3 regions of the Bradyrhizobium sp. AZCC 1721 genome follow, and region 3 is predicted to be linked to each of the others. Evidence: predicted binding sites of a transcription regulator. Region 3 holds the regulator's gene; each other region holds the start of a gene.
The links. Region 3 encodes HrcA, which represses chaperone genes, less so after heat shock. Its sites were predicted from a motif close to GTTAGCACTCNCNNNNNGNGAGTGCTAAC; they were not measured.
Positions count from the first base shown of each region.

Region 1: V1273_RS22955 (co-chaperone GroES) is a predicted target of HrcA. The motif match lies at 3,765-3,793, and genes of this name have one in related genera.
Region 2: V1273_RS06075 (co-chaperone GroES) is a predicted target of HrcA. The motif match lies at 2,856-2,884, and genes of this name have one in related genera.

Region 1 covers NZ_JAZHSB010000001.1:4,731,832-4,736,962, reverse strand. Annotated here, with positions in the region: gene V1273_RS22975 (Crp/Fnr family transcriptional regulator) at 1-50, shown strand, start outside; gene V1273_RS22970 (hypothetical protein) at 143-340, opposite strand; gene V1273_RS22965 (phasin family protein) at 804-1,271, opposite strand; gene groL (chaperonin GroEL) at 1,673-3,316, opposite strand; gene V1273_RS22955 (co-chaperone GroES) at 3,407-3,721, opposite strand; gene V1273_RS22950 (usg protein) at 4,103-4,390, shown strand; gene V1273_RS22945 (cupin domain-containing protein) at 4,545-5,090, shown strand.
Region 2 covers NZ_JAZHSB010000001.1:1,259,254-1,264,384, reverse strand. Annotated here, with positions in the region: gene V1273_RS06090 (L,D-transpeptidase) at 160-954, opposite strand; gene V1273_RS06085 (protein phosphatase CheZ) at 1,264-2,034, shown strand; partial or broken gene V1273_RS06080 (hypothetical protein) at 2,133-2,643, opposite strand; gene V1273_RS06075 (co-chaperone GroES) at 2,996-3,292, shown strand; gene groL (chaperonin GroEL) at 3,423-5,069, shown strand.
Region 3 covers NZ_JAZHSB010000001.1:178,706-183,836, forward strand. Annotated here, with positions in the region: gene rph (ribonuclease PH) at 6-719, opposite strand; gene hrcA (heat-inducible transcriptional repressor HrcA) at 1,001-2,089, shown strand; gene grpE (nucleotide exchange factor GrpE) at 2,208-2,828, shown strand; gene V1273_RS00875 (VOC family protein) at 2,968-3,396, opposite strand; gene V1273_RS00880 (helix-turn-helix domain-containing protein) at 3,476-4,336, opposite strand; gene pncA (bifunctional nicotinamidase/pyrazinamidase) at 4,369-5,082, opposite strand.

The DNA of each region.
Region 1 (5,131 bases), 4.6 Mb from region 3:
TGCCCGACGATCGGCGGATTCCGGGAATTAAATCGCGCGAAGCCATCTGAGCGCGTTTCCGCGACCGCTCGACCTTCCGCGTCGCGACTTGCTGCTGCGGCATTCCGGAACGCACATCGAAGGGCGGATTTTCTCCGCCAGATCAGGTTCTCTGCCGCCGATCACGTTCGAGCGCTGACTCGGATGTCGCCTCGAGCTTCGCAATCTCGCGCAGCACCTTCGCTGTCTGGCGCAGCTCATCGCGCTCAGGGCCCGGCTTCAGCCGTCGTGCCTCGTCAAGAAATTCCTTTGCCTGCAGCAGCCAGGTAGATGTGTCGGTTGAGATTTGCATGCGCGGCATGGCGCCCCTCCATCGCGATCATCACTTGATCTGCCTCGATGCTTACGCCGGGGAGCCGGCGCTGCGATTCCGCACACGGATGCTCGGCTCGTCGACCCAGGCTTCACGGGCAAACCAGGCGTGATCGGCGTGGCAGATCACGCAACGGGTCCGTGAGAAAAACACTGCGCTGCGGCTAAAGCTCTCGCGATCAGTCTTGATGCCGGTGGGAATCGCATGTCCGGTCCGCGGACATTTGACCATGACCATTCCCATATCGCCCTCCTAGAGATTGGTTTCTTTGTTTGAAAAAGCACCGGCCGGTTGGAGTGCGTCACTTGTCGGTGCGGGTTACTTGGGGGGCATCGCGCACCGCGCCTGATCGAGCATCGGGTAGTGGGCCGTATGCTCATCGCTTGGACGTGTTCCAACCGGCCGGATCTCTCCTTGGTGTAGTCTCGGATGTGAATTGGACGCCGGTCTTTTAGCCGGCCTGGTGGAGAACCTTGGTGAAGTGCTTCCTGATCGGCTCACCCGTTTCCGTCGCAAGCTTCTGGGCAAGCACCCACAATTCCCTGTTCTGGTCAGAAGCGGTGTCGAACGCCTTGCGCGCTTGCGCCGCGGATACGCTAAGAACATCAGTGGCTGACTTGCTGCCGAACAGACGGACGAAGTATTCAAGCGTGGAGGCGGCATTGGCGTTTGAGATTTCGAACAGCTTGAGCCCGTAATCGGTCGCGCCCCTCGCATTGCTCGAATAGCTCTCGCGTAGCGCTTCCGTCATTTCCTCTGACGCGGCCTTGATTTTCTCGCAGCCTTCACGTGCGCGGGCGAAGCCCTGCTCGGTAAGCTCGCTAACCACGCCAGGCGCGGCGATCTTGGAGAAGTCCAACCACGGCATTCCGAGAATATTCGTTCCGTTCACGGTGACTTTCATTTCACTTTCACTCACGGCGACATCACCTTTCCCAAGCGAAAGCATTCCTCGCGACGTTCGCTTTCGTCACGAGAGCTCGCGCTCCGCGTTCGATCAGATTGTGGATGAGGATTTTGCCCAGCCCTCGACTTTACTTTGCCCAGGAGTATCGGGACTGTCGGTTCGGTTTGCGACTCTCGCAATAAGTTTTTTTGAAATTGTCAACGCATACGCTGGTATATTTTACCCGCACTGTGCATAACCGGGATATCTTAAGCCGCGGGAAGGTTTTGCTTCAGCGTGACGTTGCAGAAACACCGCGCCGTTGCGGTCCGGATCCGCGCAAACGAAAAACCCCGGCATTTCTGCCGGGGTTTTGCATTTGTGGAGCGAGATCCCGGCTCTGCGGTGCACCGCGTCCGGGACGACTTCGTCGCTTAGAAGTCCATGCCGCCCATGCCGCCGCCCGGGGGCATGCCGGCGCCGGCGCCGGCGTTCTTCTTCGGCAGTTCGGCGATCATGGCTTCGGTGGTGATCAAGAGAGCCGCGACGGAAGCTGCGTTCTGGATCGCCGCACGGACCACCTTGGTCGGGTCGATGATGCCCTTGGAGACCAGATTGCCGTATTCGCCGGTCTGCGAGTCGAAGCCGTAATTGTACTGCTCCTTCTCGAGGATCTTGCCGACGATGACGGAGCCGTCTTCGCCGGCGTTGATCGCGATCTGGCGGGCCGGCGCGGAGAGCGCCTTGCGCACGATCTCGACGCCGGTCTTCTGGTCGTCGTTCTGGGTCTTGAGGCGCTTGAGCTGCTCGGTGGCACGGAGCAGGGCGACGCCGCCGCCCGGCACGATGCCTTCTTCAACCGCCGCGCGGGTCGCATGCATCGCGTCATCCACGCGATCCTTGCGCTCCTTCACCTCGACTTCGGTCGCGCCGCCGACGCGGATCACGGCGACGCCGCCCGCGAGCTTGGCCAGACGCTCCTGCAGCTTCTCACGGTCGTAGTCCGAGGTGGTTTCCTCGATCTGCGCCTTGATCTGCTGCACGCGCGCCTCGATGTCGGCCTTCTTGCCGGCGCCGTTGACGATCGTGGTGTTTTCCTTGTCGATCATCACCTTCTTGGCGCGGCCGAGCATCTGCAGCGTGACGTTCTCGAGCTTGATACCGAGATCTTCCGAGATCGCCTGACCTCCGGTCAGCACCGCGATGTCCTGCAGCATGGCCTTGCGGCGATCGCCGAAGCCCGGAGCCTTGACGGCCGCGACCTTCAGACCACCACGCAGGCGGTTGACGACGAGGGTGGCGAGGGCTTCGCCTTCGACGTCTTCGGCGACGATGACCAGCGGCTTGCCGGTCTGCACCACGGCTTCGAGCAGCGGCAGCAGCTCGTTCAGCGAGGAGAGCTTCTTCTCGTTGATCAGGATGTAGGCGTCGTCCATTTCAACGCGCATCTTGTCGGCGTTGGTGACGAAGTAGGGCGAGATGTAGCCGCGGTCGAACTGCATGCCTTCGACGACGTCGAGTTCGGTTTCGAGCGACTTGGCTTCCTCAACCGTGATCACGCCCTCGTTGCCGACCTTCTTCATGGCGTCAGCCAGGAACTTGCCGATTTCGGCGTCGCCGTTGGCGGAGATGGTGCCGACCTGGGCGATTTCCTCGTTCGAGGTGACCTTCTTGGAGTTCTTGACGAGGTCGGCGACCACGGCTTCCACCGCCAGGTCGATACCGCGCTTCAGGTCCATCGGGTTCATGCCGGCGGCAACCGACTTGGCGCCTTCACGGACGATCGCAGCCGCGAGCACGGTCGCGGTGGTGGTGCCGTCGCCGGCCGCGTCAGCGGACTTGGAGGCGACTTCGCGCACCATCTGCGCGCCCATGTTCTCGAACTTGTCGTCGAGCTCGATCTCCTTGGCGACGGTGACGCCGTCCTTGGTGATACGGGGAGCGCCGAACGACTTGTCGAGCACGACGTTGCGGCCCTTCGGGCCGAGCGTCACCTTCACGGCGTTGGCGAGAATGTCGACGCCGCGCAGCATGCGGTCGCGGGCGTCGACGCCGAATTTGACTTCTTTGGCTGACATATTTGGTTTCCCTGAGTTAGTCTTTGTTTCTCACCCTGTCGGGGAGGCGCCTTGCGGGCGCTCCTCAGGGTGAGCGTGGCAGGCGATGTCTTAGGCGGCCTTCTTCTTGGCCGAGGTGGCGTCGAGCACGCCCATGATGTCGGACTCCTTCATGATCAGGAGTTCCTGGCCGTCGATCTTGACCTCGGTGCCCGACCACTTGCCGAACAGCACGCGGTCGCCGACCTTGAGGTCGATCGGGATCAGCTTGCCGGCTTCGTCACGGCCACCCGGGCCGACGGCAATGACTTCGCCCTGGGAGGGCTTTTCCTTGGCACTGTCCGGAATGATGATGCCGCCAGCGGTCTTCTCTTCGGCGTCGATGCGTTTGACCACGACGCGGTCGTGAAGCGGACGGAAGTTCATGCAGTCCTCCTAAACGTCTGGGAATGTTGTAGAATTCTGGAATTTTGGCAGTCCGGGCCAGCGAGTGCCAACCCGGCTGCGGCTGATTTAGGCCAGTATTCTTCGGGGGACAAGGGCTTCTAGCAGAAAAATTGGCACTCAAATATGTCGTCTGCCAATTTTGTTCGGCATGATTAACGCGGCGGCGGAAGCCTCCGGACCCGTATTAGCACGTGCGGTAAGCTGCTGCTAACGCGTGAATTTTCAACAATTCATTAAACATTTAGGCTTGTGATGGGTTGGTATCGTGCGTCACATTTCTCTCATGTGAGCGCATCTCCGCCGGCGTGGCTCGGTGTGTGGCCACCACGTGAAATGCGCTTCCAGCAATGGAGGTTTGGCATGGTCTCGCGGGTTGGAGTTGCTTCCGACGACTTCCGGAAGCAGGTGCTGGGTTACGGGCTGACGACGGCGCAAATTCTGTATCGGATGCCGGATCATCCTTCATTGCTGCAGACCTATGTCTGGCAGAACTACGATCTGTTTCCGAAATTCCCGGCGCTGAAGGACTTCCTCGCGTTCTGGCAGGAAAAGCTTGATGGCCCGCTGTATTCCGTGACGGTGGCGCATTCCAGGCTGATCAAGCCGGCTGAGCTGCGTGCAGTCGACGGGGTATTCAGGCTGCATTGATTTTGTGGTCGGCGCCGTAGGGTGGGCAAAGGTGCGCTTGCGCCGTGCCCACCATCTGACTCCGCCCGCTACGGTGGGCACGCTTGCGCTTTGCCCACCCTACAAAAAGGTTTTGTGTTAGCCTCCGACATCAAACGAATGAGGGAGGTAGGCAATGTCCAAGCCGAAGAAGGCGACTTCAAGAGCCGCAGCCAAAACCGCCGTCAGGAAGAAATGGGCGGGGTACAAAGGCGCTGCCAGGTCCTCCGCGCGCAAGACCATCAAGTCCAAGGGACGCATTTCCGCTGCGAAAAAGACGACGACCAAAGCCCGGCCGAAGCAGCGCATCGCCATCAGCCATCACCGCGAAGAAGATTTCAAGGCCGACGGCCTGCGCACTTATGCAAAGTACCGCGACCTCGGGATTGCCGACGCGACCCACGGCCTGGCGCAGGCGCATGTCATCCGCTTGGTCGGCCCGTGCAACCCGGCGGAAGTTTCAAAACTGCATTACCACGACGTCGAGTTCCAGATGGTCTATGTGCTCAAGGGCTGGGTGAAGACCTATATGGAAGGGCAGGGCGAGACGCTGATGAAGGAAGGCAGCGCCTGGACCCAGCCGCCGCGCATCAAGCATCTGATCATGGATTATTCCGATGATGTCGAGTTGCTGGAGGTGATCCTACCGGCGGAGTTCAAGACGGTGGAATTAGCGAGTTGACTCTCGCGGTCGTCATTCCGGGCGATGCTTCGCATCGCCCC
Region 2 (5,131 bases), 1.1 Mb from region 3:
TTCCTCCGCTGTCGTCCCTGACAAGCGAAGCGCGATCAGGGACCCATAACCACGGATGTACGTAATCGCGGCGGTTTGAGCCGCAGCCTGCCAGGCAACAAGCACCGGTGGTTATGGGTCCCTGCGTTCGCAGGGACGACACTGTTTTTGCGGCTCGTATCAGATCACTACTACTTTCGCGCCGACGCCGACGCGGCCGTAGAGATCGATCACGTCCTCATTGCGCATGCGGATGCAGCCGGACGAGACATTGGTGCCGATGGTCCATGGCTCGTTGGAGCCGTGGATGCGATACAGCGACGATCCCAGATACATAGCGCGCGCGCCGAGCGGATTTTGCGGGCCGCCTTCCATGTGCCGCGGCAGATCAGGGCGGCGCGCCAGCATTTCCGGCGGCGGCGTCCAGGCCGGCCATTCCTTCTTCGCCGAGATCGTCTTGACGCCCGACCAGGTGAAGCCGGGACGGCCGACGCCAACGCCGTAGCGCAGCGCCTTGCCGTCGCCCTGCACCAGGAACAGGAACTTGTTCGGGGTATCGATCACGATGGTGCCTGGGCTTTCCTTGCCGTGATACTCGACCACCTGCTTTTCATATTTCGGATCGAGCCGGTGCTGCGCAGGGTCGAATGCTTCCTCCTCCTCGCGCCGCATCGACTGCTGCGGATCCATCGGCGGCAGCAACGCGCGCCGCCCGCCATAGCCGTAATCCGGCTGCTGCTGATAGGCCGGCGCTTGTTGATAGCGCCCGCCCTGCGGGGCATCGCCGAACAGGAATTCGATGAAGCCGCCGCCCATGTTGGAGCGTTGGGCAGAGGCCATGCGCACCGGCGCCGGTTGGCGGGCGTAGATCACGGTGGGTTCAGCTGATGATGAGGCGTCGATCGCTGCAGCCTCACTGGCGAAGCAAAGGCAAGACACGCTCGCGAAGAGCGCAACAAGGATTTTTCCGGACATCGACGTACTCTGTACTGTTCGTCACTGCGGGTTCGCGGCGCCGCAGCGCGACGAGCGCCGCTGCGCGCGATCAATACAAATCAAAACCTAATCGGTTTGGTAAACAGAAGCCGTGTTTCGATTCACCACGTCGGCAAGCGCGTCCGGATTTGTCCGGTAGCGTTTATTTTGCGTGAACGCGCTCCCCTCATGGTTAATCGCTGGTGTGCGGCCGCGGGCAAAGCGCCAACGCGCGATATTGCGCCGTGAACCTGACGTTAAATCGCCATGGTTTAGAACACGCGGGCAATGAAGGGGTGGGAAAAACTCATGTCGGTAAATCGCAAACGTTTTCGTATCGAAGCCATTCTGGGCGATGCGCCAATTGTCATGCCTACAGAAGGCGGCGAGATCGGCCCGATGCATCGCGAGATCATGGCCGAGCTGCGCGCGATCCGGTCACAGATGGCCGGCTTCGGCCACGCCCGCGCCGCTTCGACCGAGAGCGCGGACATTATCCGCGAAGTCGCCGAGTCCCACGCGCTTCTGGAAACCTATCGCGCGCAGATCGAGCAGTGCGAGAAGCTGAAGGTCGAGCTCGACCTCATTCACGACGCCATCAACCGCACCAAGCGCGAAATCGCCACCCTGCACGGCAAGAGCTTTGATGGCCAGGAAATGGCCAAGGTCAATGGCGAACTCGGCGCCGTCGTCGGCGGCACCGAACAGGCCACCCAGCAGATTCTGGAAGCCACCGAAGCGATCGACCAGGCGGCGACCGCGCTTTCCAAGAACATTTCTCCGGACCAGCAGAAGCTGCTCAGCGAGGAGATCCAGGAACGCGTCGTCTCAATCTTCGAGGCCTGCAATTTCCAGGACTTGACAGGCCAGCGCATCAGCAAGGTGATGAACACGATGAGGTTCATCGAACAGCATATCGTCGAGATGATGGAAATCTGGGGTGGCGTCGATGCCATCAAGGCGCACGCCCCCCCGATCGTCGATACCCGCGAAGGCGATGCCAAGCTGCTCAACGGCCCGAAGATGGACGGCGACGACGGTCACGCCTCGCAGAATGACATCGACGCATTGTTCGATTGATCGGGCTGGTTAACGCGCGCTAAACAAAACGCCGGCAGCGATGCCGGCGTTTTTTTGTTGCCAGGTTGTCCGTCCTCCACCGTCGGAGGGACGTCCAATCACGCCCGCGGCGCGCAGCGGACATAGACCATGTTGCCGTAACGGACCGCGGCATCCTTTTCGATGAAGCGGGTGACCATGACACGGCCGTCGAACGAGACGATCTCGCGGTCCTGGTCGCCGCCGGCCGGACCGGGCGGGCCGATATAGTTCTTGCCGCTCGGACTGCCCTTAAGGCGCAGTTCCTGCGGCGTCGCCTGATCGGCCAGATGCATGACCACGCCGCCATTGGCGCCGGCGCCGATCACGTAGGGCTGCTTGCACTGCCCCGCGCGCCGCGGCCTCGGTGCGGGCGCGGTCATTGGGATTCTGGAACGAGGCAAGGCCCCAGCGGCCGACGATCTCGTCGGCGCGGACGGTTGCCGGCATTTCCGGCGCGACTTCAGGCTCGGGCGGCGGACTGGATGACAGCGACGGCAGGCTCATGCTGCTGCACGCCGCCAGCAAGATCGAAAGCGCCGACGCGATCGCCAGATTGGCAACCGTACGCGCATTACGTGAGCTGATCATCGCATTCCCCCGAGCAATCACTTGGCCGCTCCCGTCAAGCAGCCGATAAGCAGCCAACCGCAAAAAGCCTGCCGGAGCAATGACGTCGGTTGAAATGACGCCGCTGCACCGATTTGGTTTCCGAAGCACCATCCTATATTGGCCTCACCAAGGCTTTAATCTCCTTGTTTGCTTGACAGGATCAGCGCCAAGACATATTCCCCGGCCCCACGTTTAGCACTCAAATACAATGATTGCTAAGGGTTGTGCTGCCCCGCCCCGGGGCGGCGTCGAATACCGGCATTCCCAGCCATTTTCGAGTGGTACAGACCCGAAACCTAAGCCTCCCAGAGGAACTTCAAGAGGAGACGTCATGGCTAAAACCAAATTCCGTCCACTGCACGACCGCGTCGTGGTCAAGCGCATCGATGCCGAAGAGAAGACCAAGGGCGGCATCATCATTCCCGACAGCGCCAAGGAAAAGCCGTCGCAGGGCGAAGTCACCGCCGTGGGCCCGGGCGGCCGCGACGAGGCCGGCAAGCTGATTCCGATCGACGTCAAGGTCGGCGACCGCGTGCTGTTCGGCAAATGGTCGGGCACCGAGGTCAAGCTCGATGGCGAGGAACTCCTGATCATGAAGGAGTCCGACATCATGGGCGTGCTGACGTAAGGCACCCTGCCTCACCCTGAGGAGGCAGCGAAGCTGCCGTCTCGAAGGGCCCGGCTTTCACAAATCATCCTTCGAGACGCGGGCGAGGCCCGCTCCTCAGGATGAGGTCCATTTTCCAGGAGCAACTCAAATGGCTGCCAAAGACGTTAAATTTTCCGGCGACGCCCGCGACCGCATGCTGCGCGGCGTCGACGTTCTCGCCAACGCGGTGAAGGTGACGCTCGGTCCGAAGGGCCGCAACGTCGTGATCGAGAAGAGCTTCGGCGCTCCCCGCATCACCAAGGACGGTGTCACCGTCGCCAAGGAAATCGAGCTCGAGGACAAGTTCGAGAACATGGGCGCGCAGATGCTGCGCGAAGTCGCCTCCAAGACCAACGACACCGCAGGCGACGGCACCACCACCGCCACCGTGCTGGCGCAGGCGATCGTGCGCGAGGGCGGCAAGGCGGTCGCCGCCGGCATGAACCCGATGGATCTGAAGCGCGGCATCGACATCGCGGTTCACGCGGTGGTCAAGGACCTCGAGAAGCGCGCCAAGCCGGTCGCCGCCTCCTCCGAGGTCGCCCAGATCGGCACCATCTCGGCCAATGGCGACACTGCGATCGGCAAGATGATCGCGCAGGCGATGCAGAAGGTCGGCAATGAAGGCGTCATCACGGTCGAGGAAAACAAGTCGCTCGAGACCGAAGTGGACATCGTCGAGGGCATGAAGTTCGACCGCGGCTACCTGTCGCCCTACTTCATCACTAACGCCGAGAAGATGACCGCCGAGCTGGAAGACGTCTACGTGCTCTTGCACGAGAAGAAGCTGTCCGGCCTGCAGTCGATGCTGCCGGTGCTGGAGGCCGTGGTGCAGTCCGGCCGTCCGCTCCTGATCATCGCCGAGGACGTCGAGGGTGAGGCGCTGGCGACGCTGGTGGTCAACCGCCTGCGCGGCGGACTGAAGGTCGCCGCCGTCAAGGCGCCGGGTTTTGGCGATCGCCGCAAGGCGATGCTGGAAGACATCGCGATCCTGACCGGCGGTCAGCTCATCTCCGATGAACTCGGCATGAAGCTCGAAAGCGTCACCATCAACATGCTCGGCCGCGCCGGCAAGGTGGTGATCGACAAGGAGAACACCACGATCGTCAAGGGCGCCGGCAAGAAGAAGGACATCGAGGCCCGCGTCACCCAGATCAAGGCGCAGATCGAGGAGACCACCTCGGACTACGACCGCGAGAAGCTGCAGGAGCGCCTTGCAAAACTCGCCGGCGGCGTCGCGGTGATCAAGGTCGGCGGTGCGACCGAGGTCGAGGTCAAGGAAAAGAAGGACCGCGTCGAGGACGCCCTCAACGCGACCCGCGCGGCGGTGCAAGAAGGCGTCGTGCCGGGCGGCGGCGTGGCGCTGCTCCGCGCCAAGAAGGCGGTCGGCCGCATCAACAACGACAATTCCGACGTTCAGGCCGGTATCAATATCGTGCTGAAGGCGCTGGAAGCCCCGGTTCGCCAGATCTCGGAAAACGCCGGCGTCGAAGGCTCGATCGTGGTCGGCAAGATCCTGGAGAACAAGTCGGAGACTTTCGGCTTCGACGCCCAGACCGAGGAATATGTCGACATGGTCGACAAGGGCATCATCGATCCGGCCAAGGTGGTGCGCACCGCGCTGCAGGACGCTTCGTCGGTAGCCGGCCTTTTGGTGACCACCGAAGCCATGGTCGCCGAACTGCCGAAGGAGCCCGCCCCGGCGATGCCCGGCGGTGGCGGCGGCATGGGGGGAATGGGCGGCATGGGCTTCTGAGAGCCTTCAGTCCGACTACTTCCGCTGCAAAACCAGCCCGCCGCCTGCAAGGTGGCGGGCTT
Region 3 (5,131 bases):
TCAGACTACGCCACAGCCAGCTTCTGCAAGTCCACCAGACGCGCGACACCCTTGCGCGCCAGTTCCATCAGCGCCAGGAACTCGTCTTGTGAAAACGGCGTCTTCTCAGCGGTGCCCTGCACCTCGATGATGCGGCCGTCGCCGGTCATGACGAAATTGGCATCGGTCTCGGCCTCGGAATCCTCGGCATAGTCGAGGTCGAGCACCGGCGTGCCCTGATAGATGCCGCAGGAGATCGCGGCGACATTGTCGCGCAGCACGTTGGCTTTCAGCATGTTGCGGTTCTTCATCCAGCCGATGCAGTCGGCCAGCGCCACCCAGGCGCCGGTGATCGAGGCCGTGCGCGTGCCGCCATCGGCCTGGATCACGTCGCAATCGACCGTAATCTGGCGCTCGCCGAGCGCTTCGAGGTCGACGGCTGCGCGCAAGGAGCGGCCGATCAGCCGCTGGATCTCGACGGTACGCCCGCCCTGCTTGCCGGCGGCGGCCTCGCGGCGGGTACGCTCCAATGTGGCGCGCGGCAGCATGCCGTATTCGGCGGTTACCCAGCCGCGGCCCTGGCCCTTCAACCAGGGCGGCAGCCGTTCTTCCAGGGTGGCTGTGACCAGCACATGGGTGTCGCCGAACTTCACCATGCAGGAACCTTCGGCATATTTGACCACGCCGCGTTCCAGCGACACGGGGCGCAACTGATCGGGCGCACGGCGGCTCGGCCGCATGGGGAATCCTTCCAAAAATCGAGCGAAAATTCGTTCGCGGTGCTTGTAGGAGGGGGAGCGGGCAGCGGCAAGGGTTTTTGCCTTGTTTCGGGGTAGAGGTTCGGTTCTGAATCAATCAGAACCGAACCTCTATCTTCTTGTTTTGACGCGTTTTCTTCACGCGAACCGGCGGCCGCCCCCGGATCCAGTCCGAGGGCATGCTTCGCTCGAAAACGCTATGTGAAGCGGACGCTTGTCATCGGCGCGCCGGATCGACAAATTAGGGTATCAGGGAGTTAACAGTGGCCCACCACGATCCGATTGGCCTGATCGCGCCGCATGCGGGGCTCGCCCAGCTCAACGAGCGCTCGCGCGACATTTTTCGTCAAATCGTCGAGAGCTATCTCGCGACCGGCGAACCCGTCGGTTCGCGCAACATCTCCCGCTTGATCGCAGTGCCGCTGTCGCCGGCTTCCGTCCGCAATGTGATGTCGGACCTCGAAGCGCTCGGCCTGATCTATGCGCCGCATACCTCGGCCGGCCGCCTGCCGACCGAACTCGGCCTGCGCTTCTTCGTCGACGCCCTGATGCAGGTCGGCGACCTCACCGAACCCGAACGGGAATCGATCCAGAACCAGCTTGCCTCCGTCGGTCGGGCGCAGTCGGTCGAGGCGGCGCTCGGCGAGGCGCTGACGCGGCTGTCGGGCCTGACCCGCGCGGCCGCCGTGGTGCTGACCGCAAAATCCAATTCGCGGCTGAAACACATCGAATTCGTGCGGCTGGAGCCGGAGCGCGCGCTGGTGGTGCTGGTCGGCGAAGACGGCCAGGTCGAAAACCGCGTGCTGACGCTGCCGCCCGGCGTGCCTTCCTCGGCGCTGACGGAGGCGAGCAATTTTCTCAATGCGCGGATTCGCGGCCGTACGCTCGCTGAAGCGCGCCTCGAACTCGAAACCGCGATGGCGCAGAGCCGCATCGAGCTCGACCAACTGACGCAGAAGGTGATCGAGGCGGGGATTGCGAGCTGGTCGGGCGGCGAAAACGAAGACCGGCAATTGATCGTGCGCGGGCATGCCAACCTGCTGGAAGATTTGCACGCGCTCGAAGATCTCGAACGCGTCAAGTCGCTGTTCGACGATCTCGAGACCAAGCGCGGCGTGATCGACCTGTTGGGCCGGGCCGAGCGCGCCGAAGGCGTGCGGATCTTCATCGGATCGGAGAACAAGCTGTTCTCGCTGTCCGGTTCCTCGACCATCATCGCACCCTATAGCGACGCTTCGCACCGCATCGTCGGGGTTCTCGGCGTGATCGGGCCGACTCGGCTGAACTATGCGCGGGTGATTCCGACGGTGGATTACGCCGCCCGCATTGTCAGCCGGATGCTGGGCGGCTGATCCGCCACGAATCGACCTTAATCAGGGCTGGTTGCGCTTGATTTTCGGCCCCTAAAGCACGATATCCCCGGCAGCAAATCCCCATCCAACCAGAACCGTTTTTTGAGAAGGCAGTCTTATGACCGATCCCAACCGGCCGAGTGACGACGGGGCACAACCCGCCAACCAGACCGGCGAGCCCGTGGTCTCAAAACCCTACATCATGCCCGACGATCCCGAGGATGGATCGGTCGAGGCGTTGACGAAGGAAGCGGCGGGAGCGCGCGACAAGATGCTGCGCACGCTGGCTGAGATGGAAAACCTGCGCAAGCGCACCGCCAAGGAAGTCGCCGACGCGCGCGCCTACGGCATCACCGGCTTCGCCCGCGACATTCTCGAAATCGCCGACAATCTGCAGCGCGCGCTCGATGCCATGCCGGCCGAGACCAAGGCCACCGCCGATCCGGCGCTGAAGGCGTTCATCGAAGGCGTCGAGTTGACCGAGCGCTCGCTGCTGAACACGCTGGAGAAGAACGGCGTCAAGAAGTTCGATCCATCGGGCGAGAAGTTCGATCCCAATTTCCAGCAGGCGATGTACGAAGTGCCCGATCCGTCCGTTCCCGCAGGGACGGTGGTTCAGGTCGTGCAGGCCGGCTTCATGATCGGCGAACGCATACTGCGCCCGGCGCTGGTCGGCGTGTCGAAGGGCGGCGCCAAGGCGGCACCGGCCGCCAACAATGAGCCGAACAGCGCGGCGTAAATAGGCGCGCAAGTCGTTTCGAACCATGAAGGCCCCGCTGCGGAAGCTCGGCCTTCATCCTTCGAGACGCGCGCAGGCCGCTCCGCAGGGATGAGCGGTCTACGGAGTATCACCGAAGGCGGTTGACGCGGGCCTATGCTTACAGCGGCCTCTCGTCCGCCCTTGGCCGGTAGGTCCCAAAACTCCAGAGATTGCCTTCCGGGTCGCGGCAGGCGAAATCGCGGCTACCATAGTCGGTGTCGCGCAGGTCCATTTCAATGATGGCGCCGGAGGCTTTGACCTTCGCATGTAGGGCGTCGGGATCGTCGACCGCGACATACAGCGCGTCCGTGCGACGGCCGCCGATATCGCCGACGAGCTTGCCGTATTCGTCCTCCCTGCTCTGGCCGAGCATCAGGATCGAGGGTCCAAAGGCAAGCTCGGCGTGATGGATGGTGCCGCCGTTCCGGTAGACGGCGCGTTCGGTGAAACCAACAACCTCCTTGAGCCAGCGGATCATCGCTTCGGCATCCCGGCAGCGCATCGTCGGATAAAGGCGCGGCGTTTCGCTTTTGCTTGGACTGGTCACCGGCAACTCCTCGCATTGCGTTACCTCACTAGTATCGCGAGGCGAGGACGGTCGGCTTGAAGATTTGTTACCTGACCGGCTACGCGTCCAGTGCGTCCAGTGCGTCCAGCGGGCGCAGCAGGCGGCTGTCAGTCAGCGCCAGCCGGTGGGCCCAGGCCGTTGGCGATTCGCCGGCAAGGGTTGAAAATTCGCGGGCGAGATGCGCCTGGTCGGCATAGCCGCTTTCGGCCGCAATCCCTGCCCAGCCGCTTCCCGCTCCCGTCCGCGCCAGTCGGCAGGCTTCGTGAAAGCGCATCATGCGGGCGACCGGCTTCGGCGCCAGACCAATTTCCGCTCGGAAGCGATCGACCAAGTGCTTGCGGCTCCAGCCGATCTCTCTTGCAAGCGCAGTGATGCGCACGCTGCCCGCGCTGCGTGCGAGCCGTCCATAGGCGAATGCGATCTCGGGCGAAGGCCGATGGCTGGCGCGCCCTGCAACAAAATCCTCGACCAGATCGAAGCGATCCTGCCAGCAGGATATCGCGCCAAGCCGCTCGCGCAGGTACGGTCCCTCAGGCCCCAGTACGTCACCGATGTCGACCATGCGCGCGGTGAGATCGGCGACGGCCCCGCCAAAGAAGCGATAGGCGCCAAGCGGCGTGAAATCCACCTGCACGCCTTCGGCGCCGCCATCGGATTCGATATGAACCGGACCGGCATAAAGCCCGGCGGCGAAACTCGGCTGCCGATCATCAGCGTCAGGATCGCGTCCGAGAGCGATCAGGAACGGTGTGCCGAAGCTGATGATCAGCGGGACTACCAGACCTGCGGTTTCGCGCTGGAAGAACCGGCCGGGCGCGGTTTCGCGATAGCCCGTCATGCCGGCGATCAGGCCTGTCATACGCTGCGATGGCGCACGACGAATCATCTCGAACGCGAGTGGAGCCGCTGGACCTGACATCCCAAACCCCCGAAGCGGGCAAGACGAACGCACTAGGCCGCGATATCGCCCGACTGGATGCGCTTGACGCCGGCCTTGGTCATGTCGGCCCAGGCTTTTGCGAGCGAGCCCTGGGTGTCGATGCCGCGGCAGGCGTCCTCGATCACGTAAGTCTCGAAGCCCGCCTTGCACGCATCCAGCGCGCTCCATGCCACGCAGAAATCGGTCGCGAGGCCAGCGAGGAAAACCCGCTTCACCTTGCGCGCCTTCAGGTACGCCGCGAGCCCCGTCGTGGTCTTGCCGTCGGCCTCGGTGAAGGCCGAATAGCTGTCGATGTCCTTGCGAAAACCCTTGCGGATAACGAGGCCGGCATGCGGGATCGCGAGGTCCTTTGACAGCGACGCACCCTCGGTCCCCTGTACGCAGTGATCCGGCCACAGCACCTGCTTGCCGTAGGGGAGATCGATGGTTTCGAACGGCTTCTTGCCGGAATGGGTGGAGGCGAACGAGACGTGGCCCGCGGTGTGCCAGTCCTGCGTCATCACCACATTGGCAAAGCCCTTGGCGATGCGGTTGATGACGGGCACCACTTGATCGCCGTCTTTCACGGCAAGGCTGCCGCCTGGCAGGAAGCAGTTTTGCACGTCGATGACGAGGAGCGCGGAGGCGTTGTCGGGTTTCATCGGTGCAGCCCATGGCGTCGTTGGAACGAGGGCGAGGACGGATGCCGCGCCAAAGCCTGTCAGAACCAGTCTGCGAGAAAGCATAGCGCGTCTCCCTGCCATGAACCCGGCAGGGGGAAGGCTAGTTCCATTG